Regions from separate parts of the Microbacterium sp. ER1 genome, predicted to be linked through region 2. Evidence: predicted binding sites of a transcription regulator. Region 2 holds the regulator's gene; the other holds the start of a gene.
What was found. Region 2 encodes HrcA, which represses chaperone genes, less so after heat shock. Its sites were predicted from a motif close to TTNGCACTCGNNNNNNNCGAGTGCNAA; they were not measured.
Positions count from the first base shown of each region.

Region 1: a site for HrcA is predicted at 6,822-6,848, ahead of groES (co-chaperone GroES). Genes of this name have one in related genera too.

Region 1 is NZ_QCXO01000126.1:51,947-63,970, forward strand. Features, by position in the region: gene BV453_RS04565 (branched-chain amino acid ABC transporter permease) at 1-1,172, shown strand, start outside; gene BV453_RS04570 (branched-chain amino acid ABC transporter permease) at 1,176-2,153, shown strand; gene BV453_RS04575 (ABC transporter ATP-binding protein) at 2,143-3,141, shown strand; gene BV453_RS04580 (ABC transporter ATP-binding protein) at 3,138-3,905, shown strand; gene BV453_RS04585 (ABC transporter substrate-binding protein) at 3,971-5,227, opposite strand; gene rarD (EamA family transporter RarD) at 5,372-6,304, opposite strand; gene groES (co-chaperone GroES) at 6,439-6,735, opposite strand; gene BV453_RS04600 (class I SAM-dependent methyltransferase) at 6,892-8,091, shown strand; gene BV453_RS04605 (hypothetical protein) at 8,101-9,294, opposite strand; gene BV453_RS04610 (hypothetical protein) at 9,278-10,399, opposite strand; gene BV453_RS04615 (hypothetical protein) at 10,411-10,893, opposite strand; gene tsaD (tRNA (adenosine(37)-N6)-threonylcarbamoyltransferase complex transferase subunit TsaD) at 10,890-11,978, opposite strand; gene rimI (ribosomal protein S18-alanine N-acetyltransferase) at 11,975-12,024, opposite strand, start outside.
Region 2 is NZ_QCXO01000130.1:49,864-61,887, forward strand. Features, by position in the region: gene BV453_RS06330 (16S rRNA (uracil(1498)-N(3))-methyltransferase) at 1-263, opposite strand, end outside; gene dnaJ (molecular chaperone DnaJ) at 266-1,378, opposite strand; gene hrcA (heat-inducible transcriptional repressor HrcA) at 1,415-2,446, opposite strand; gene hemW (radical SAM family heme chaperone HemW) at 2,556-3,773, opposite strand; gene BV453_RS06350 (DUF1990 family protein) at 3,773-4,426, opposite strand; gene lepA (translation elongation factor 4) at 4,606-6,474, opposite strand; gene BV453_RS06360 (ABC transporter permease) at 6,717-7,700, shown strand; gene BV453_RS06365 (ABC transporter permease) at 7,702-8,640, shown strand; gene BV453_RS06370 (ABC transporter ATP-binding protein) at 8,637-10,565, shown strand; gene BV453_RS06375 (ABC transporter family substrate-binding protein) at 10,698-12,024, shown strand, end outside.

The DNA of each region.
Region 1 (12,024 bases), on a different contig from region 2:
AGCCCGTCGAAGGCGTCGTCATGACGATCGAGGGCAACGGCTTCGACGCCGAGACCGAGACGGACGCCGAGGGCAAGTGGCGCCTCTACGTGCCGGAGAAGGAGACGTACACCCTCACGGTGGACGAGTCCACGCTTCCGGACGGCGTGATCGTCGACGCGACGCAGCTTCCCGAGGGCATCCAGCCCGTCGCCGGCACCACCGCCTCGTTCGAGCTGGAGTTCGGTCTCACCGGGACGAAGATCGTCAACCTCTTCCTCGGCGAAGGCGAGCGGGTGACCGTCTCCTTCCTCGATCAGCTCCTGTCGCGACTGGTGGGCGGTCTGAACTTCGGACTCCTGCTGGGGCTCGCCTCGATGGGCGCCGCGCTCATCTACGGCACGACCCGGCTGTCGAACTTCGCGCACGGCGAGATGGTGACGTGGGGTGCGGTGATCACCCTCGTCGTCACCTCCTTCTGGCAGCTCCCGCTGTGGGCCGGCATCATCGCCGCGGTCATCGGCGGCGCGGCGCTCGGCTGGGCGCTGGACGCCGGCATCTGGAAGCCGCTGCGGCGCCGTGGTCTGGGCGTCGTCCAGCTCATGATCGTCAGCATCGGCCTCTCGCTGGCCCTGCGCTACGGCCTGCAGTACATCATCGGCGGCAACACCTACCAGCTGCCCGGCGCGAGTCCGGAGCCGATCCGCCTCGGTCCGATCTCCCTGTCGTACATCGACATGATCGGCATGGCCACGAGCATCATCGTGATCCTCGGCGTCGCGTTCTTCCTCACCCGCACCCGCACCGGGAAGGCGACGAGGGCGATCTCGGACAACCCGCAGCTCGCCGCCGCCTCCGGCATCGACGTGGACAAGGTCATCCGCGTCGTCTGGATCCTCGCCGGTACCCTGGCCGCGATCTCCGGCATCCTCTGGGCGTACTTCCGCCCCGGCGTGAAGTGGGACATGGGCATGCAGATGCTGCTGCTGATGTTCTGCGCCATCACGCTCGGCGGCCTCGGCTCCGCGATCGGCGCGCTGATCGGCTCGATCATCGTCGGCCTCGCCGTCGAGGTCTCCACGCTCCTCGGAGTGCCGACCGACCTCAAGTACGCCAGCGCCCTCGTCGCGCTGATCATCATCCTGCTCGTGCGACCGCAGGGCATCCTCGGACGCAAGGAAAGGTTGGGCTGACGCATGGACTTCGGAAGCATCTTCGGCAACACCGCCTCCTACCTCTTCAGCCCGACGACGATCGCCTACGCGCTCGCGGCCACCGGCCTCGCGGTGCACTTCGGGTACACGGGTCTGCTCAACTTCGGCATGGCGGCGTTCATGGCGATCGGCGGCTACGGCTACGCGATCTCGATCCTCACCTTCGGATTCCCGTGGTGGCTGGGCGTGCTCGTCGGCATCACCGGCGGCGCGCTCTTCGCCCTGCTGCTGGGCATCCCGACCCTGCGGCTGCGCGCCGACTACCTCGCCATCGCGACCATCGCGGCCGCCGAGGTCGTCCGCCTGATGTTCGTCACCGAGCTCTTCAAGGACTGGACGAACTCCGCGGGCGGTCTGTCCGGGTACCACCAGAGCTTCCGCGACGCCAACCCGTTCCCCCCGGGGACCTATGGCTTCGGCCCGTGGACGTACAACGCCAACGACCTCTGGGTGCGGGTGTTTGGTCTGCTCACGCTCGCTCTGACGATCCTCGTGGTCTGGGCGCTCATGCGCAGCCCGTGGGGCCGGGTGCTCAAGGGCATCCGCGAGGACGAAGACGCCGTGCGCTCGCTCGGCAAGAACGTCTTCGCCTACAAGATGCAGGCGCTCGTGGTGGGCGGTGTGATCGGTGCGCTCGGCGGCATCGTCTTCGTCCTGCCGTCGGCGGTCATCCCCGGCAGTTACTCGACGTCGCTGACGTTCTTCCTGTGGACGATCCTGCTCCTCGGCGGCGCGGCCACGGTGTTCGGCCCCACGCTCGGCGCCGTCCTGTTCTGGGTGGTGTTCGCCTTCCTCGGCGCGCTCCTGCCCGCGATGGCCACGGCCGGCTACCTGCCCATGACGAGCGCTCAGGCCGACGTGGTGCGCTACATCCTCATCGGCATCGTGCTGATGCTCATCGTCGTGTTCCGCCCGCAGGGCATCCTGGGGAACAAGAGGGAGATGACCTTTGTCAAGTGAGAACGACGCGGCCGTCACGCCCGCGAAGAGCGCTCCCCGCGCCAAGACCACCGGCCTCGCCGCGGGTCCCGCCGCCCCCGGAGTCAAGAAGGTCGACCCGATCCTCGTCGTGGACGCCGTTCAGCGGCGCTTCGGCGGCCTCACGGCGGTCGACGTCGACCACCTTGAGATCCCGCGCGGCGCCATCACGGCGCTCATCGGCCCCAACGGCGCCGGCAAGACCACGCTGTTCAATCTCCTGTGCGGCTTCGACAAGCCCAACAGCGGCACGTGGTCCTACGACGGCAAGAACCTGTCCGGCATCCCGTCGTTCAAGGTCGCCCGGATGGGACAGGTGCGCACCTTCCAGCTCACCAAATCGCTGTCGCTGCTGACCGTGCTGGAGAACATGAAGCTCGGCGCGAAGGACCAGCGCGGCGAGGGCTTCTGGGCAGGGCTGTTCCCCTTCCTCTGGCGCAAGCAGGAGCAGGAGATCGAGCAGCGCGCCCACGAGCTCCTCGCGCGCTTCAAGCTCGACGCCAAGGAGCAGGACTTCGCGGCGTCGCTCTCCGGCGGGCAGCGCAAGCTGCTGGAGATGGCCAGGGCCCTCATGAGCGACCCGAGCCTGGTGATGCTCGACGAGCCGATGGCCGGGGTGAACCCCGCCCTCACGCAGTCGCTCCTCGATCACATCCTCGACCTCAAGGACCTCGGGATGACCGTGCTGTTCGTGGAGCACGACATGCACATGGTCCGTCACATCGCCGACTGGGTGGTCGTGATGGCCGAGGGGCGCGTGGTGGCCGAGGGGCCGCCGGAGACCGTCATGGAGGACCCCGCGGTGGTGGACGCCTACCTCGGCGCCCACCAGGACGTGGACCTCGGCGCCGTCACCGGCCGTCTCCCGGTGATCTCCGACGCCGACGCGGAGCGCATCCGCGAGCAGATCGAGACCGAGGTCGAGGCCGAGGTCGAGGCCGAGGACGCCGCCGAGGAGGGCAAGGCATGAGCACCGCAACCCCCGCCGAGGGCGCCGCCCGGGCCGACGACGTGGTCGTCGAGCTGAAGGACGTGCACGCCGGCTACCTGCCGGGAGTCAACATCCTCAACGGCGCCAACCTCGTCGCCCGCCAGGGTGAGCTCATCGGCATCATCGGCCCGAACGGCGCCGGGAAGTCGACGCTCCTCAAGGCGATCTTCGGCATGGTGAACGTCCGCGAGGGCGACATCACGGTCAAGGGTGAGAGCATCGTCGGTCTCAAGGCCGACAAGCTCGTGCGCCGCGGTGTGGCCTTCGTGCCGCAGACGAACAACGTGTTCCCGTCGCTCACCATCCAGGAGAACCTGGAGATGGGCCTCTACCAGAACCCGAAGATCTTCGCGGAGCGACTCGAGTTCGTCAGCAGCATCTTCGCCGAGATCGGCAAGCGCCTGAAGCAGCGGGCCGGCTCGCTCTCCGGCGGTGAGCGGCAGATGGTGGCCATGTCGCGCGCGCTCATGATGGACCCCTCGGTGCTGCTGCTGGACGAGCCGTCCGCCGGTCTCTCCCCCGTGCGACAGGACGACGCCTTCATCCGCGTCTCCGACATCAACAAGGCGGGCGTCACGACGATCATGGTCGAGCAGAACGCCCGCCGGTGCCTGCAGATCTGCGACCGCGGCTATGTGCTCGACCAGGGCAAGGACGCCTACGAGGGCACCGGCCGGGAGCTGCTGAACGACCCGAAGGTCATCGGCCTCTACCTCGGCACCCTCGGGACCGACGCGGCCTGAGACGCGGCCCCGGAACGACGAAGGCCCCGGATGCCGAAGCATCCGGGGCCTTCGTCGTCGCTGCGTTACTTGATGCGCGAGGTGACGTTCTCGGAGTCGAACTCGTAGACGCCGATGGCAGCGCCCTTCGGGTCGTTGTTCTCGTCGAACGTGATCTCACCGGAGAGGCCGTCGTAGTCCGGCGTGCCGCCGTCGTTGATGATCGCGGCGCAGTCGGCGTAGTTGTCGCACTTCTCGCCGTCGCCGTCACCACCGGAGACGGTGATCATCTCCGCGGCGATGTCCGGGCCTTCGACCGAGCCGGCCTTCAGCGCGGCCAGAGCGATCAGCACCACGGCGTCGTACGCCTCGGCCGAGTACGTCACGGCGTCGATCGGGTCGTTGCCCTCGGCCGTCCAGACCGCGTTCAGCTGGTCGAGGAAGTCCTGCGGAAGCTCGGCGCCGGCGCGGGTGCCCTTCGAGCCCTCGAGGCTGACCGACACGTCCGCACCCCAGTCCTTGAGGTTGCCGTCGACGAGGTACAGCGACCCCGTGTCGACCCCGGCGTTGCCGAGCAGCGGCGCGATCGTGGCGAACTGGTCGTAGGAGACGACGGCGACCGCATCCGGCTTGGCCGCGGCGATCTCCGAGACCTGGGCGTTGAACTGTCCGTCGCCCTGGTTGTACGAGGCGTCGGCGACGACCTCGCCGCCGGTGCTCTCGAAGGTGGCCTTGATCGCCTCGAACAGCCCCGTGCCGTACGGGTCGTTCTGGTAGATGATGCCCAGCGTCTTGTGACCGTCCTCGGCGATCTCGTTGCCGAGCACCTCGCCCTGCAGGTTGTCGCTCGGCGCGGTGCGGAAGTACAGCGGGTTGATGCCCGTGAAGTCCGGCGAGGTGTTGGACGGGGACACCGTCAGAATGTCGGCACCCGCGTTGCCGTCGAGGATGAGCTTGGTGACGCTCGAGGACGCCGCGCCGATCATGGCGGTGATGCCGTCGTTGCGCAGGTTGGTGATGGAGGTCTCGTAGGCCTTGTTGTCGAGGTCGCCCTCGTCGGCCGTGCTGAGGTCGATCGTGATGCCGGCGTCGGCCTCGTTGATCTGGTCCACGGCGAGCTGGACGCCGGCCTCCATCGGCGCGCCCAGGAACGCGAGCGTACCGGTGGCGGGCAGCAGCGAACCGAGCTTGAGCGTCAGGTCGGCGGCGGGCTTGTCGCCACCCCCGTCCGACGGCTCCGCGTTCGGCGTGCTGCTGCAGCCCGCGATGATGAGGGCGGAGGCGCTGACCAGCGCGATCCCGGCGAAGATCCTCGCGCTGCGCGAGCCCTTCAGTGCGTTCATGATGCTCCCTTGCGTAAACGAACGTGGATGGTGACCACAGTCGGGTGCTCTAACACTAGGGCGTGCGCCCCGCGCGCAGGAGGGGCAAGTATCTCGGTGCGTTAACGATCCAGGGCCGCTGTTTCCGCCGGTGGGCGGGCGGGATCAGAGCCCCGCGGCGGGGGTGTCCCGACGGCCGCGCCGTGCGGCGAGGAGCAGATCGACGACGAAGACCGCGATCGCGATCCACACCAGGACGAACCCGATCCAGCGCTCCGGCGGCATCGGCTCGTGCAGCACGACGACCCCGATGAGGAACTGGAGGATCGGGGTGAGGAACTGCAGCATGCCGATGACGGCGAGGTCGACGCGACGCGTGCCGGCCGCGAACAGCAGCAGAGGGACGGCCGTCGCCACTCCCGCGAACGCGAGCAGCACGGCATGCGGCCCGCCCGCAGTCCCCATGGTCAGGCCGGCCGGCGTCGTCGCCACGATCACGAGCTGCACCACCGCGATGGGGATCAGCCAGAACGACTCGAGCGTCAGCCCGCTGACCGCGTCGACGGCGGGGCCGATCTTCTTCTTGATGAGCCCGTACAGGCCGAAGGAGGCCGTGAGCGTCAAGGCGATCCAGGGGACGTGGCCGTACGCCACGACGATGACCACGACCGCGATGGCCGCGATACCGACGGCCACCCACTGCAGCCGGCGGATGCGCTCCTTGAGCACGAAGACGCCGAGCAGCACCGTCGTGATCGGGTTGATGAAATAGCCGAGCGCCGTCTCCACCACGTTCCCGCTCAGCGTGCCGAGGACGAAGACCTGCCAGTTGACGTAGATGAGGAGGCCGGCCAGGGCCGTCCACCCCAGCAGCCGCGGACTCCGGACGATCGCGAGGAAGGCGGCCCATCCCCTCGTGACCGTGAGCAGCAGGAGACAGAAGACGAAGGAGAGCAGCACCCGCCAGGCGACGACCTCCCACGGACCGGTGGGCTGCAGCAGGAGGAAGTAGAGGGGCAGGACGCCCCACAGCAGGTAGGCGCTCCCGGCGTAGGCGACGCCCGCCGTCCGGGTGGCGCGGGTCGTCTCAACGGTCACCGCACAACCCTATGCCTGCGCCGCCGGGCGACGCGCCGTTCGGGACGCAGAAGAGGGCCCGGATGCCGATGCATCCGGGCCCTCTTCTGCGGACCGGGTTCCCGTCCGGCGAGCGGAGGGAACCGGGTGTGCGATCAGCGGACGACGACCGCCAGGACGTCGCGAGCCGACAGGACGAGGAACTCGTCCGCGCCGAACTTCACCTCGGTGCCGCCGTACTTGCTGTAGAGCACGCGGTCGCCGACGGCGACGTCGAGCGGAACGCGGTTGCCGTTGTCGTCGATACGGCCGGGGCCGACCGCCACGACCTCGCCCTCCTGGGGCTTCTCCTTGGCGGTGTCGGGGATGACCAGGCCACTCGCGGTGGTCTGCTCGGCCTCGACCTGCTTGATGACGATGCGGTCCTCGAGCGGCTTGATGGAAACCGACACGGTCTACCTCTTCTTTCTTGACGCTGACACGAAAGACTCGTTCGCACTCTCAACCCGAGAGTGCTAATGCCAGTGTAGGCGGTCGGCTGGCACTCATGCAATGCGAGTGCCAACCCCGATCCGGCGGCGACCGGGTCCTAGGGTGGGAGGGTGGAGATGTCCGAGCTGCGCGCCCTGCTGACCCCCGCCGGCCTCGAGCTGCTCGATGCGCTCGGGCCGGTCACCTCCACCGCCGAGGCGGCCGCAGCCGTCTCCCGGCTGCGCGCCGCCGGCCACTCCCCCGACCTCGTCTCCGCCGTCGTCGGCCAGGCGCACCTGCGCGCCAAGGCCACGGCGAAGTTCGGCCCGTTCGCCGCCCGCATGCTCTTCACCCGCGCGGGCCTCGAGCAGGCCACACGCCTCGGAGTGGCCGCCCGCCACGCCCAGCGGATCCGCCGGGCCGGCCTCACGAGCGTCGCCGACCTCGGCTGCGGGATCGGCGGCGACGCCCTCGCGTTCGCCGGCGCCGGACTGGCGGTGCACGCCGTGGACGCCGACGAGGTGACCGCGGCCTTCGCCGCCTACAACCTCGCCCCGTTCGGGGAGGACGCCACAGTACGCCACGCGACCGCGGAGGAGGCCCTCGGAGAACCGGTCCCCGGCCAGGCGATCTGGATGGACCCCGCCCGCCGCACCTCCGGGCACAGCGAGACCCGGCGCGTCTCCGCCGACGACTACTCGCCGTCGCTCGACTGGGCGTTCGCCGTCGCCGCGCAGCGCCCCACCGGGATCAAGCTCGGCCCCGCCCACGACCGCGACCGCCTGCCCACGGACGCGGAGACGCAGTGGGTCAGCGCCGACGGGAGCGTGGTCGAGCTCGTGGTGTGGTCGCGCGAGCTCGCGAGGGAAGGGGTGCGGCGCTCCGCTCTCGTCATCCGCGGCGAGCGCTCGCACGAGCTCACCGGATCCGCGGATGCCGAGGACGCGCCGGTCCGTGCGCTCGGGGCCTTCCTCCACGAGCCGGACGGGGCCGTCATCCGGGCCCGGCTCATCGGCGACGTCGCCCGCAGCCTCGACGCGGGGATGCTCGATCCGCGCATCGCGTACCTGACCTCGAACGCCGCCCTGACGAGCCCGTTCGTGCAGTCCTTCCGCGTCCGGGAGACGCTGCCGATCACGCCGAAGACGATCAACGCGGCCTTGAAGACCCACGGCATCGGCCGCATCGAGATCAAGAAGCGCGGGGTGGACGTCGATCCGGCGGCCTTCCGGCGCAAGCTGACCCTGCGCGGCGACGCCGAGGCGACCCTGATCCTCGCCCGGTTCGGCGATCAGCGCCGCGCGATCCTCGCCGACCGGGTGCCCGCCGCGGACTGAGAGAGCGTGTCAGCCCTCCGGGTCGCGGCCCGGGATGTCGACGCGGATCGGATCCCCGGGCGGGCCGGTGGTCACGAGGTAGGACTCGCCCGTCGCCGCGTCGACGACGGCGGGGCCCGAGGTCACGGTGAGATAGGGCGTCTGCCAGCGCGTGAAGTCCACCTCGATGACGGATGCCGACAGCAGCTCCCCGGTCTCCTGGTCGACGTCGAGCAACTGCACGCGGAGCCCGGACTGGACGGCTTCGTCGATCGTGGCGCACTGGCGCGAGCCGTCGGCGTCGACGATCAGGCAGCGCTGGGAGGGCCCGCTCTCCGTGCTGCGGTCGCCGAGCCAGACCGGCTGCTCGCGGAACGACCCGAGGACGGAGAGGTTGAGGTCATAGCCGTCGCCGACGAGCTCTTCCGCCCTCGCGCGCTCCGCCTCGCCGAACTGGGCGACGAGCGTGGAGCTGCCTCCCCAGCGCTGGATGCTCACCATCGGCTCGTCCGTGGTGGAGAAGAGCATGACCGCCGTCACGCTGTCGAAGGAGAAGGAGCTCTCCTCGTCGTCCGCGGAGGAGACCGGCACGGGGAGCGAGGCGTACAGGCCCGTCCCCACCTCCTCCCCGGCCAGGCAGGTCGACTGGGAGTCGGCGCCCACGTCGAGGATCAGGCACCGGGTGGCCCCGTCGTCCTGTGTGGCGAACCAGGCGAGCACCCCCTCCGCCTCTCCCACCGGGCGGACGGAGCCGGGATCGTAGTCCTCCCCGGCGAGTTCGATCCGCCGGTCCTCCTGCGCCTTCGTCAGGGGGAACGCGTCCGGTCGCGGGGCGAACAGCGCCCACCCGGCCCCCACGCCGATCGCGAGGAGAGCCGCCGACGCCACGAGCACCGGCATGAGACCGCGGCGGTTCGCGGCCGGCGCCTCGGACGCGGAGACGTCCTCCGGGTCCTCCGGCGCGGCGTCTTCCGCGACCGGCCCTTTCTCCGGCTCCGGGAGAGCGTCCGCGACCTCCTTCGCACCGCCGGGGTCCGGGGGTGCGGACGTCGCCGGCTCCTCGGACGCGGACAGGGCCGTGCGGCGGCGCTCCGCCTGGAGCTCCTCCAGCCGGAGGGCTGCGGCAGCGTCGAGCCCGCCGTCACGGCCGTATGCCGCACGCTCCAGCGCCCGGCGCTCCGCGTCGTCGTCTCCGGACTGGGGTCGGTCAGTCTCCTCCCGCACCGACGTCGCTCCCTTCTCGGATGATCACGAAGGACGGGGAGCCACCGCCCGGCAGCTCGTAGGTCGTCAGGCCGCCGGTCTCCGCGTCGGTCAGCTGCAACCTCAGCCGACCGTCGTGCTCCTGCAGCGTCTCCGTCGTCTCGCAGGCTTTCGGCGCGTCCGGTGTCGCCCCGTCGTAGACGAGGCACTGCCGCCCCGTCTCGGCCTCGGAGGCCGTCCAGATCGGGACGTCGCGGTCGTACCCCACGACCCAGATCGAGTGGGGGTCGAACCCGTCCTCGACCAGACGCGCGGCCGTGCGGGTCTCTTCCTCGTTCGCATAGGTGATGCCGCTGCCCTCACCGGAGCCGAACTCCGAGACGCCGACGGCCACCGCCGGTTCGCCGTCGGGCGTGAGGAGCAACTGCGCCATGACCTGTCGGGTGTACTCGTCGTCCCGCTGCGTCGTCACCTCGCCCCACAGCCCTTCCTTCTGGACGGCTTCCCGCTGGTTGCAGCTCGGCGTCGTGCTCTCCGCCGATCCGAGGACCAGGCAGACGCTCGCCCCGCCGTTCTGTGTCGCCATCCAGACGACCGCGCCCTCCTCCGTCGCGACGGCGCGCACCGATCCGGGGTCGTACTTCCCGGATGCGATGAGTTCGGACTGCCACCCCTGCTGCTCGGCGCTGAGCGCGACCGCGGCACCGCCGGTCCGGCCGAAGGCGAGCCACCCGATGCCGAGCCCCAGGAGGACCATGACGACCGCGGCGAGCGCGAGCATCCCGCGCGAACGGTGCCGCGCCTCGGTCACGGCGGGGCGGTCGGTCCGGGTGGCGTCGTCCACGGGCTCGTCGTCCGGCACCACGGGAGCGTCGTCTCCTGTCGGAGTCTCGCCGTCGTCCGGCACGGTGGCGAGGGAGTGCCGGGACCGCGGAGGACCGGGCTGCCGGGTCTCCTGCACAGAGCCGGCCATCGGATCCGACGTGCTCGGTCCCGGAGACGGACGCCGCCGGGCATCGTCGAGCTGTCGCAGGCGCGCGGCCTCCGCGTCCGTGAGGCCTCCGCCCGGGCCGAAGGCCTTGCGCTGCAGGGCCCTGCGCTCCTCGACATCGTCGTCGTCCGTCATGGCCATCCCGCCTAGCCGAGTCTCTCGAACTGCATCCCCGCCCAGACCAGCCAGCCGAGGCTGTACACGGTCGCGCACAGCCCCAGCACGAGCGCCCAGCGCGCGATCGCGCGGTTCTCGACGGGGCGGCGCAGCGACATGATGGCGGCGATCACGGCGACGACCGCGACCGGGATCCCCCAGCCCACGAAGAACGATGCGCCGAGCGCGACGATCGCCGCAAGCAGCGCCCACGGCGCCAGCCGCGTGTCGTCCACGGGCACGGGCTCGGACGCCGGCTCCCAGGCGTCCTCCTCCCCGTGGTCGAGGTCGGGCCCGCTCACGACCACGGGCTCGATGCCCACCGGGCCCGTGGGGAGCTTCGTGTAGCCCTCCCGCGGAGCTCCGGGAAGGCGCGCGGTCCCGGCCGGGCGCTCGACCTGCCCGCTCGCGCGCTCGACCCGCGCGCGGGGGGCGACCCCGTCCGGTTCCGGTTCCTGCGCGAGCCCGGTCACGCTGGCACCGCCTCCGCGACCTGGATCTCCGTGACCGGCAGCGTCGAGTCCGCGCCGAAGCCGAGGGTCGAGGCGGGACGCCCCGATGCGATGAGCTCGGCGGCGAGCGCGGCGATCATGGCGCCGTTGTCCGTGCAGAGGGACAGCGGCGGGATGCGCACGGTGACCCCGGCCTCGGCGGCCCTCGACAGCGCGACCTCGCGGAGCCGGCGATTCGCGATCACGCCGCCCCCGAGCAGCAGGCGCGGCACCCCGAGGTCGGCGCAGGCGTTGAGCGCCTTGGTGACGAGGACGTCGACGACGGCCTCCCGGAAGCTCGCGGCGACGTCGGCGATCGGCAGCTCGCGCGCGTCGGCGCCCGCGGCGGCGTTCTCCGCCTCGAAGCGCTCGACCCAGCGGGCGACAGCGGTCTTCAGCCCGGAGAACGAGAAGTCGTAGCGATGCTTCGCGAGGTCCGAGGCACGCGAGAGCCCGCGCGGGAAGCGGATCGCGTCCGGGTCTCCGCCGACCGCGGCCCGGTCGATCTCGGGGCCGCCGGGATACGGCAGGGACAGCAGCCGGGCGACCTTGTCGAACGCCTCGCCCGCGGCGTCGTCCACGGTCTCGCCGAGCAGCTCGACATCGGTCGTGAGGTCGCGCACGTGGAGCAGGGAGGTGTGGCCGCCGGAGACCAGCAGCGCGATCGTCGGGTACTCCAGCGGCGCCGCATCCGGGGTGAGGATGTCGGCCGCGATGTGACCCACGAGGTGGTTGACCGCATACAGCGGCTTGTCGAGGGCGACGGCGAGTCCCTTCGCCGCTCCCACGCCGACCATGAGCGCTCCGGCGAGGCCGGGGCCGCTCGTCACCGCCACCGCATCGAGGTCGGCGAGACGGACGTCGGCCTCGGCCAGGGCGGCGTCGATGGCCGGCTGCAGCGCCTCGAGGTGCGCGCGGGCGGCGACCTCCGGCACGACGCCGCCGTACCGGGCGTGCTCGTCCATGCTGGAGGCGATCGTGTTGGACAGCAGCGTGCGCCCCCGCACGATGCCGATGCCGGTCTCGTCGCAGCTCGTCTCGATGCCGAGCACCAGGGGCTCACTCATGCGGTCGCCTCCTCCGGCGTATCGGCGGGCGCCGGGTGGCGGCGCA
Region 2 (12,024 bases):
TTCGCGAGCGCCTGCACGAGCACGAGGCGCGGGCTCGCCGGCTCGTGCTCGACGCGCGCGGTGATCCGGACATCGACGCGCGACGGCGACACCTCTTCGGCCACGCCGGTCAGCCAGATGCCCCGACCGTCACCGACCGTGACGGCCTCGCCGACGCGCAGCCGCCGGACGACGGCCGCATGCTTCGCCTCGGCCCCGGTCAGGGAGACGAGGCCGCCTACCGCGGCATCACCCGCGGATTCGACGAGGAAGTGCAGCGCCACGATCAGTGGGCGCGGAACCGGTCGCGTAGCTTGGAGAACAGGCCCTGCTGGAACTGCGCGAGCTGCGGGCCCGGCGCCTTGTTCTTCTTGGCGAAGTCCTCGATGAGCTTGCGCTGCGCGGAGTCGAGCTTGGTGGGGGTGACCACCTGCACGCCGACGCGGAGGTCGCCGCGCTGGGTGCCGCGCAGCGGCGTGATGCCTCGGCCCTTGATGGTCAGCACGTCACCGGACTGCACGCCGGCGCGGATCTCCAGGTCGACCTCCCCGTCGAGTCCCTCGATCGAGGTCTCGGTGCCGAGGATGGCGTCGGTCATGGACACCTCGAGCGTGGCGAGCAGGTCGTCGCCGTCACGGCTGAAGGCGGGGTGCGGGTTGACCGTGACCTCCACGTAGAGGTCGCCGTTCGGGCCGCCCGCGCGGCCGACCTCGCCGGAGCCGGGGAGCTGCAGCCGCAGTCCGGTCTCGACGCCCGCCGGGATGTCGAGGGACACCGTGCGGCGCGAGCGGACGCGTCCCTGCCCGCCACAGGTGCCGCAGGGGTAGGGGATGGTAGTGCCGTAGCCCTCGCAGGTGCCACATGGCTGGGAGGTGACGACGTTGCCGAGAAGGCTCCGCACCTGACGCTGCACGTGCCCCGTGCCGCCGCAGATGTCGCAGGCGACGGGCGACGTGCCCTCCTGGCAGCACGAGCCCTGACAGGTCTCGCAGAGCACGGCCGTGTCGACCTCGATGTCGCGGTGCGCACCGAAGACCACATCGCCGAGATCGAGGGTGACCCGGACGAGCGCGTCCTGACCGCGCTCTCGCCGCGATCGCGGACGGGCGCCGCGTCCGCCACCCTGTGACGCGCCGAAGAACGTCTCGAAGATGTCGCCGAAGCCTCCGAAGCCGCCGAAGTTGTTCGCGCCGTCACCGCCGCCCATGTCGTACCGTCGGCGCGACTCCTCGTCGCTGAGCACGTCGTAGGCGTGCGTGACGAGCTTGAACTTCTCCGCAGCCTCCTCCCCCGGATTCACGTCCGGGTGGAGCTGCCGTGCCAGGCGCCGATACGCCTTCTTGATCTCGTCGGTGGAAGCGTCCCGGGACACCCCGAGAACCTCGTAGTGGTCCGCCACAATCGCCTTTCTGCGTGTGATTTCCGTGGGGCCGCGTCAGCGGCCGGCCTCGTCGTCGTCGAGCATGCGCGACAGGTAGCGGGCGACCGCCCGCGCTGCCGCGAGGTTGCTCGGATAGTCCATCCGCGTCGGTCCCATGACGCCGACCCGCGCGGTCCCCGAGGGCGCCGCGTAGTTGCTGGCGACGATCGACGCCTCGCCGAGCCCGAAGGAGGCGTTCTCGGTGCCGATGCTCGCCGCGAGGCCGTGCTCGTCCGGCACCATCTCGCTCATCAGCCGCAGCAGCGTGACCTGCTCCTCGATGGCCTCGAGGAGGGGGTGGATGCTGCCGCGGAAGTCCTGTTCGCGCCGCGCCAGGGTCGCCGCTCCGGCCATCACGAGCCGCTCCTGCCGGAAGCCGCCGAGTTCGTCGATCACGACGCCGGCGAGGGTGCGGAGCACGCGATCCTGCGGCGTCTCCTCCGTGGCGAGCAGCGCCTGAAGCCGGTCGGAGGCCGCCGCGATCGCCTGCCCCGTGATGAGGGCGGACAGCCGCGCGCGCAGCACGGCGAGGTCGGCCTCGTCGATCGCGTCCGGCAGAGCGGTGATCCGCTGCGACACCCCACCGGCGTCCGTCACCAGGACCGTGAGGAGCCGGTTCGGGGCCAGCGTCACGAGCTCCACGTGGGTCACGTGCGCCCGCGCGAACGACGGATACTGCGCCAACGCGACCTGGCCGGTGAGCTGTGTGAGGACGCGGACGGTCCGGACCATCAGGTCGTCGAGGTCGGCCGGGTCGGCGAGGAACGACTCGATGGCGGAACGCTGAGCGGTGGAGAGAGGACGGAGCTGGGCGAGGTGATTGACGAACACCCGGTAGCCCTTGTCCGTGGGGACGCGCCCGGACGACGTGTGCGGAGCCGTGATCAGCTCCTCGTCCTCCAGCTGCGCCATGTCGTTGCGGATGGTCGCGGCCGAGACACCGAACGAGTGCCGGTCGACGATGGAACGGCTGCCCACGGGCTCGTGCGTCTCGACGTAGTCCTGCACGATCGCGCGGAGGACCTGCAGCCCTCGCTCTGTGACCATGGCTTCCCCTTCCCGCCGACCGGATGCTGGCACTCTGCTGCCCTGAGTGCCAATCCTACCTCCTGCGACCGGGAGATCTCCGAAGGCGGGGCAGCGCCGGTGGAGCCGCTCAATCCGTCAGTTCGCGCACGACGGCGTCGGCGAGGAGGCGGCCGCGGAGCGTGAGCTGCACGCGCCCGCGGATCGCCGCCGGCGCATCGATGAGACCGTCGGCGATGAGGCCGGCGATGCGGTCCCTGTTCTGCTCCGGGACGTCGGTCACTGCGATCCCCTCACGGATGCGGCTGAGGAGGAGGATGCGCTCCAGGGTCCGCGCCTCCGGGTCCGGACGTTCGCGTCCGGCCGCCGGCGAGGACGAGGCGGCCAGCCGCTGCGCGTAGGCCGCCGGGTGCTTGACGTTCCACCACCGGAGTCCGGCGACGTGGCTGTGGGCGCCGGGGCCGAAGCCCCACCAGTCGCTCCCCCGCCAGTACGCGAGGTTGTGCCGCGACCGCTGCCCCTCGCTGCGGGCCCAGTTGCTGACCTCGTACCACTCGAACCCGGCGGCGGCGAGGCGCTCGTCCGCCAGCTCGTACATGTCCGCCTGCAGGTCGTCGTCCGGGGTCGGCACCTCACCGCGACGGATCTGTCGCGCGAGCTTCGTGCCGTCCTCGATGATGAGGGCATACGCGGAGACGTGGTCGGACTCCAGGGCGAGGGCGGCGTCGAGCGAGGCCTCCCAGTCGGCGAGGCTCTCCCCCGGTGCGCCGTAGATGAGGTCGACGCTGACTGCGAGTCCTGCCTCCTTCGCCGCGGCGACGGCGGTGCGGACGTTCTCGGGCCGGTGCGTCCGGTCGAGCGCGGCGAGGACGTGCGGGACGGCGGACTGCATGCCGATGGACAGCCTCGTGACCCCCGCCTCGGCGAGGATGCGCGCGACCTCCGGGGTCACGGTGTCGGGGTTGGCCTCGACCGTGACCTCCGCGCCCGGTGCGAGACCGAACGCCGCGGTGGCCGCTCCCAGCATGCGGGCGAGGTCCCCCGCGGGAAGCAGCGTGGGCGTGCCGCCGCCGAAGAACACCGTGTTCATCGGGCGCAGCGCTCCGGCCTCGTCCAGCACCGTACGCGCGAGGGCGATCTCGCCGATGAGGGTGGACGCGTAGTCCTCCTGCTTCGCCCCGCGGAGCTCACCGGACGTGTACGTGTTGAAGTCGCAGTAGCCGCAGCGCACGCGGCAGAACGGGATGTGCAGGTAGGCGGAGAACGGCGTCTCGGCGGAGATCGGGAGGTCGGCGGGGAGTCGCCCGTCCGCGGGCGCCGGATCCCCGAGCGGAAGTGGTCCCGCCATCACACCGGAGTCGCGTAGAGCGGGGAGATCGCGCGGAGGTAGCGCGCGAACAGCTCGCGACGGCGGCGCTTCATCAGGGCGGGGACGAGCCGATAGAGCAGCGTGTTCGGGGCGTCGAAAGCCCGGACCGTGAACCAGACCTCGTCGTTGTCCTCGCGCCAGTCCACGTCGAACGACTCCTCGCCGCTCACGACGGAGCCCCCGACCGTGCCCAGCACGAAACCGATCCGCCGGGTCTCCTCGGTGACCGAGATCACACGGAGCTCGGAGTCGGCGCGCATGCCGCCGACGCGACCGCGGAGGTGGAGCGTCATGCCCGCGCCCACGAAGGGCATCCCCTCGGCGTCGTAGCGCGGCTCCACATCCCGCTTGCTCGGCGCGATGGGATTGCCCTCGGCGTCGAAGCTCACGCCCGCATAGGCGGGGCCGGGAGCAGGGCGGACGTCTTCCACGGACAGCCCGGCCGCACGCTGCGCCGTCCACGACAGCAGGGCTTCGCCGGCCGTCTGGAAACGCTCCTCGCCGCTGCCGATCCGCCAGGATTCCTCCGCCGGGATGCTGCGCTCCGGCGGGTACTGCATCAGATCGGGGGCGTGGGTCGCACCCACGGCCGCATAGTCCACCGTGTCGTCTCGGAAAGTCCCGCGCCGCATGAGATCCAGCCTACTTCGGGTTCCCTGAGCGAACACCCCCCGCGCCGCACGCCGTCACATCCCCGGGAGGGCTGGGCCCCTGATGCTGGGTCCCTGAGCCTGTCGAAGGGTGAGTCCCTGAGCGTGTCGAAGGGTGGGTCCCTGAGAACCGCGCGCTTCGACAAGTTCAGCGGGGTGGGCTACTTCTTGTCCTTGGTCTCGACGTCGCCGGAGAGCGCGGCGATGAACGCCTCCTGCGGAACCTCGACGCGGCCCACCATCTTCATGCGCTTCTTGCCCTCCTTCTGCTTCTCGAGGAGCTTGCGCTTGCGGGTGATGTCACCGCCGTAGCACTTGGCGAGCACGTCCTTGCGGATCGCGCGGATCGTCTCCCGGGCGATGATGCGCGCACCGATCGCGGCCTGGATCGGCACCTCGAACTGCTGGCGAGGGATGAGCTTGCGCAGCCGCTCCGCCATCATCGTGCCGTAGGCGTAGGCCTTGTCCCGGTGCACGATCGAGCTGAACGCGTCGACCTTCTCGCCCTGCAGGAGGATGTCGACCTTGACCAGGTCGGCCTCCTGCTGCCCCGACGGCTCGTAGTCCAGGGAGGCGTAGCCCTGCGTCTTGGACTTGAGCTGGTCGAAGAAGTCGAACACGATCTCACCGAGGGGCATGTTGTAGCGCAGCTCGACGCGCTCCTCGGAGAAGTACTCCATGCCCAGCAGCGTGCCGCGCCGCGATTGGCACAGCTCCATGACGGTGCCGACGTAGTCCTTGGGAAGCAGGATCGCCGCCTTCACCATCGGCTCGGACACCGAGCCGATACGGCCGTCGGGGTACTCGCTCGGGTTCGTCACGGTCACCGTCTCGCCGGTGTCGCTCGTCACGACCTCGTAGATCACGCTCGGGGCGGTGGTGATGAGGTCGAGGCCGAACTCGCGCGAGAGGCGCTCGGTCACGATCTCCAGGTGCAGCAGGCCGAGGAAGCCGCAGCGGAACCCGAAGCCGAGCGCCACGGAGGTCTCCGGCTCGTACTGCAGCGAGGCGTCGGAGAGCTTGAGCTTGTCCAGCGCCTCGCGCAGTTCCGCGTAGTCGCTGCCGTCGATCGGGTAGATGCCCGAGAAGACCATCGGCTTCGGGTCCGTGTAGCCGGGAAGCGCCTCCGCCGCGGGCTTGCGCGCGTTCGTGATCGTGTCGCCGACCTTCGACTGCCGCACGTCTTTCACGCCGGTGATGAGGTAGCCCACCTCGCCGACGCCGAGACCCTTGGTCGGGGTGGGCTCCGGGCTCGACACCCCGACCTCGAGGGCCTCGTGGTTCGCGCCGGTGGACATCATCTGGATGCGCTCGCGGGGCGAGAGGCTGCCGTCGACCATCCGCACGTAGGTGACGACGCCGCGGTAGGCGTCGTACACGGAGTCGAAGATCATCGCCCGCGCGGGTGCGTCCGCATCCCCCACCGGAGCCGGGATCTCCTCGACGATCCGGTCGAGCAGATCCTCGACCCCCATTCCCGTCTTCCCGGACACGCGCAGCACGTCCTCCGGCTTGCCGCCGATGAGCGAGGCGAGCTCCTTCGCGTACTTCTCGGGGTCTGCGGCGGGGAGGTCGATCTTGTTGAGGACGGGGATGATGTGGAGGTCGTTCTCCAGCGCGAGGTAGAGGTTGGCCAGCGTCTGGGCCTCGATGCCCTGCGCGGCGTCGACGAGGAGGATGGCACCCTCGCACGCGGCCAGCGACCGGGACACCTCATACGTGAAGTCGACGTGACCGGGGGTGTCGATCATGTTGAGCGCGAAGACCTCGTCCGGGCCCTGTGCCTGCCCCAGAGCCCACGGCATCCGCACCGCCTGGCTCTTGATCGTGATGCCGCGCTCCCGCTCGATGTCCATCCGGTCGAGGTACTGGGCGCGCATGTCCCGCTCCGCGACCACGCCGGTGATCTGGAGCATGCGGTCGGCCAGGGTCGACTTGCCGTGGTCGATGTGGGCGATGATGCAGAAATTACGGATCTGCGCAGCCGGCGTCGCGGCAGGCTGAAGCGGGGTGAGAGCGCGTGGGGACATGTCCCGTCGATTCTACGGTGAGGGTCCTCATAATCCCCATTCGTGCGTATCGGTGATAGTCTCCCGAAGTTGCCCGGGATCAATCCGTGACACCGGATCCCGTAAGCGATACGACTCCGTCACAGACTCCGTGAGGGCTGTCGCGTCGCGCGGAACGGCGGATGAAACCCGATCATCCGCCCGGCTCAGCGTTGCGTCGGCAGACCCCGAGCGCGTCTGGAGAAGAGAAAGACAAATCCCCCTTGATCAAGTACCTCGCGCGCCGTGCCCTCGGCTGGCTGCTCATGATCGTGGTCGCGACGAACCTCACCTACTTCCTCGCGTGGGGCTTCCTCGATCCGCGCAGCAACTACGTGGGTCGTCGCCCTCCGCTCACCGAAGAGCAGATCGTGAACACCCTCGCTCCCCGCAACCTGAGCGACACCGTCCCGCTCATCGAGCGGTGGTGGACGTGGCTCACCGGCATCCTGCTCCGCTGGGACTGGGGCGTGAGCCCGACGGGCGGATCCGTCAACGAGCAGGTCGCCTACCGCATGTGGGTCAGCGCGGAGCTCGTCCTCGGCGCGACGATCCTCACGACGGTCCTCGGCATCGCGCTCGGCGTGTACACCGCGTCTCGGCAGTACAAGCTCGCCGACCGCATCGGCCAGGCGACGAGCATCATCACCCTGAACATCCCGATCGTCGTCGCGGCGTTCGCGATCGTCCTGCTCGCGATCGGCCTGAACAACGCCACCGGCACCCGCATCTTCTACGTGACCGGTAACGCCAGCCAAGGGGTCGAGGGCTTCTTCCCCACCCTCATAGACGTGCTGCAACACCTGACGCTGCCGACGATCGCGCTGGTGCTCACCGGGTACGCGAGCATCCACTTCCTGCAGCGGTCGCTCCTGCTGGACAACATCAACGCCGATTACGTCCGCACGGCCCGCGCGAAGGGCCTGACCAAGCAGCAGGCCATCCGCAAGCACGCGCTCCGGACGTCCCTCATCCCCGTCGCCACGCAGGTCGCCTTCACGATCCCCGCGATCTTCACCGGAGCGGTCCTGACCGAGACGATCTTCGCGTGGAACGGCATGGGCCGGTACTTCATCGAGACCATCACCAAGAACGACATCCACGGAACCGTCGCGATCGCCGCCTTCGGTGCGGTCCTCACGGCGATCGGCGCCATCCTCGCCGACATCGCCGTCGTCGTCCTCGACCCGCGCGTGAGAGTGAGCTGACATGAGCACCGACATGCTCGACCCGACCATCCACCCGGAGCCGGAGACCGCCGGCCCCGAGACCACCCGCGTCGCCACCAAGCGGCTGTCGAAGTGGACGCTGTACTGGCGACGCTTCTCCCGGAACCGCGGAGCCCTCATCGGCCTCGTGATCTTCGTCGTCCTCGTGCTGTTCGCGATCCTCGGGCCCTTCATCGCCCGGTACGACCACATCGAGCTCGACTTCCTGAACCTCAGCACTCCCCCGTCCGCGGAGCACTGGTTCGGCACGAACAACGCCGGAAACGACCTCTTCGCCCAGGTCGCCGTCGGCTTGCAGCGGTCGCTCATGATCGCCATCACCGTCTCCGTCGGCGTCACGATCGTGTCCGCGCTCGTCGGCACGGCCGCGGCCTACTTCGGCGGCTGGACGGAGCGCATCTCGCTCCTGGTCATCCACTTCATGATGGTGATCCCGAGCTTCCTCATCCTCGCGATGATCTCGAACAAGGCCGGCGGCGACTGGCGCGTCATCGCCCTCATCATGATCTTCGTGATCGGGTGGTACTTCCCCGCCCGCGTCATCTGGACGATGGCCCTGTCGCTGCGCGAGCGCGAGTACGTAAGCGCCTCCCGGTACATGGGCGTCGGCGGCATGCGCATCGTGCTCCGCCACCTCCTGCCCAACATCGGCTCGCTCCTCGTCATCAACTTCACCCTCGGCGTCGTCAACGCCGTGGTGACGGAGACGGGCCTGTCCTTCCTCGGCTTCGGCGTCAAGATCCCCGACGTGTCGCTCGGTGCCCTCATCGGCGCCGGCTCGAGCTCGCTGACCACCGCGCCCTGGCTGTTCTACTTCCCGGCGGCGGCGCTGACCCTGCTCACCGTGTCGATGGCGCTCATCGCCGACGGCCTGCGCGACGCCCTCGATCCCACCTCGGCTGCTGGAGGCCGCGCATGACCAACGTCCTCTCCGTCCGCGACCTCAAGGTCAGCTTCGCCTCCGAGGCCGGCCGTGTCGACGCCGTCCGCGGCGTCTCCTTCGACCTCGAAGCCGGCAAGACCCTCGGCATCGTCGGCGAATCCGGTTCCGGCAAGTCCGTGACCTCGCTCGCGATCATGGGTCTCCTCGACGAGAACGCCAAGGTCACCGGCTCGATCATGTACGACGGGCAGGAGCTCGTCGGCATGAGCGACAAGCAGCTGTCGGTCATCCGCGGCAACGGCATGTCGATGGTCTTCCAGGACCCGCTGACCTCGCTCACGCCGGTCTACACGGTCGGCGATCAGCTCATCGAGGCCCTCACGGTCCACCGCGGCCTGTCCAAGAAGGACGCCTGGGACCGCTCCGTCGAGCTGCTCAAGCTCGTCGGCATCACCGAGCCCGAGCGCCGGATGAAGTCCTTCCCGCACGAGTTCTCCGGAGGCATGCGGCAGCGCGTCGTCATCGCCATCGCGATGGCCAACGATCCGAAGCTCATCATCTGCGACGAGCCCACCACGGCCCTCGACGTCACCATCCAGGCGCAGATCCTCGACCTCATCGAGAAGGCGCAGGACGAGACCGGCGCCGCGGTGATCATGATCACGCACGACATGGGTGTGGTCGCCCGCACCGCCGACGACGTGCTCGTGATGTACGCCGGCAAGCCCGTGGAGCACGCGCCCGTGCGCGAGCTGTTCCACAAGACCCGCATGCCGTACTCGATCGGTCTGCTCGGCGCCATCCCCCGCGTGGACAAGGCCGAGAAGGAGCCGCTGACCCCCATCAAGGGCAACCCGCCGCTGCTCATCAACCTGCCGGACGCCTGCCCGTTCGCCGACCGCTGCCCGATCGTCATGGACGCCTGCCGCGCCAAGGAGCCCGAACTGCTCCCCGTGCCGACGGGCTCGGGCGACCTGCACCAGGCCGCCTGCATCCGCGCGCACGAGATCGAGGACGGCGGCCTCCTCGGGGGCCTGCCGGTCTACCCCGTCCGCCCCGTCCCGGAGAGCGACCTCACACGGACGCCGCGCGAGGAGCGGCCGATCACGCTCGAGGTGAAGAACCTCCGCAAGACGTTCCCCTTGGTCAAGGGCGCGTTCCTGAAGCGCAAGGTCGGCGAGGTCCAGGCGATCAAGGGCATCAGCTTCGACGTGCGCGAGGGCGAGACGATGGCCATCGTCGGCGAGTCGGGCTCGGGCAAGACGACGACGCTGCTGCAGATCATGGACATGGTCAAGCAGACCGACGGCGACATCGTCATCGCCGGCACCAGCGTCAACGACATCCACAGCCGCAAGGTCGAGCGCGCCCTGCGCCGCGACATCCAGATCGTGTTCCAGGACCCGATGGGAGCCCTCGACCCGCGCATGACGGTGGCCGACATCATCTCGGAGCCGCTCTTCGCGATCGGCACGCCGAAGGAGGAGGCGCACCGGCGGGTGGACGAGCTCATGGACCTCGTCGGGCTCAACCCCGCGCACAGCGACCGCTTCCCGCAGGCGTTCTCCGGCGGTCAGCGGCAGCGCATCGGCATCGCCCGGGCCCTGTCCACGAACCCCAAGATCGTCGTGCTCGACGAGCCGGTCTCCGCGCTCGACGTGTCGATCCAGGCCGGCGTCATCAACCTGCTCGACGAGCTCAAGACCAAGCTCGGGCTGTCGTACCTCTTCGTCGCGCACGACCTCTCGGTGGTGCGTCACATCGCCGACCGGGTGGCCGTGATGTACCTCGGCGAGTTCGTGGAGCACGGCGACGTCGACCAGGTGTTCGACGACCCGCAGCACCCGTACACGAAGGCGCTGCTGTCGGCGATCCCCGTGCCGGATCCCGACATCGAGCGCACCCGCGAGCGGGTGGTCTTCGACGCTGAGACGATGTCGACGAAGCCCGCGACGGTCTGACCCGGATCCCATGCGCGCGTTCCTGGTCACCGTCCGATAACGGTTAGGCGGCATTCACCGCAGCGCCGTGTTCCGGGATACAGCGCGAACTAGTCTTCCCTTTATGAAACGCCGAAAGGCGAAAGGAGCACCATGAAGAACAAGAAGTTGCTGGGGGCGGTCGCGGTCGGCGGCGCCCTCGCACTCGCCCTCGCGGGTTGCGCGAGCGGTTCCGGGAACAACGGCGGCGGAGACAACGGCGGCGAGAAGGTCGAGACCAAGACCGCCGACTACAACCCGCAGGACCGCAGCAACCTCCAGGAAGGTGGCGAGGTCAACTTCCCCATCAACGAGATCCCGGAGCAGCTGAACGGCTTCAACAGCGATGCCAGTGCTGACACCGCTCGCCTGTGGTCGTGGTACATGCCGCAGATCCTCCTGGTCTCGCCGGAGGGCGAGGTCACGAAGAACGACGCCTACCTCGACGCGTACGAGATCGGCGAGGAGGATGGCAACACGACCATCACCTTCACGTTCAAGGACGAGGCGCACTTCAACGACGGCACCGACATGGACTGGACGTCCATCGACGCCACGTGGAAGGCCAACCGCTCCTACGACGAGGGCTTCAACCCGAACGCGACCGACGGCTACAAGCAGATCAAGACCGTCGAGCAGGGTGACACCGCGAAGACCGCCGTCGTGACGTTCGACGGCATCTACGCCTGGCCGTCCATGGCGTTCCTCACGGGTGGCGTCCTGCACCCGGACATCGCCGACCCGGCCGTGTTCAACGAGGCCTTCATCGGCAACATGCACCCCGAGTGGGGCGCCGGCCCGTACACCGTCGACACGTTCGACGCGAACGGCGGCTTCGTCTCGTTCAAGCCGAACCCCGAGTGGTGGGGCAACGCGCCGCTGCTCGACACGGTCACCTTCACGGCCATGGAGCCCGACGCCTCGATCAACGCCTTCAAGAACGGCGAGATCGACATGGTGGGCGCCAACACCAACGACCGCCTGAAGCAGGTCCAGGAAGTGGACGACACCGTCGTCCGCCGCGCACAGCAGACCGCCAAGACGGTCCTGCTCGTCGACGCCGACAAGCCGCAGTTCGAGGACATCGACGTGCGCAAGGCGTTCTTCCTCGGCGTGAACGTCGACCAGCAGAAGCAGATCGCGTGGAACGGCCTCGGCTACGAGGAGCCGGTCGCCGGTTCGCTCAACCTGTACTCGTTCCAGGACGGCTACAAGGACTCGTTCGCCGAAGCCGGTCTGAAGCACGACGTCGAGGGCGCCAAGAAGCTCCTCGACGACGCCGGCTGGACCGAGGGCGAGGACGGCATCCGTGAGAAGGACGGCGAGAAGCTCTCCGTCACCTTCCCGATCTTCGGTGAGGACCCGACCATCGAGGCCCTCGCGAAGTCGCTGCAGGCGCAGCAGAAGGAGATCGGAATCGACCTCAAGATCGATGTCCGTG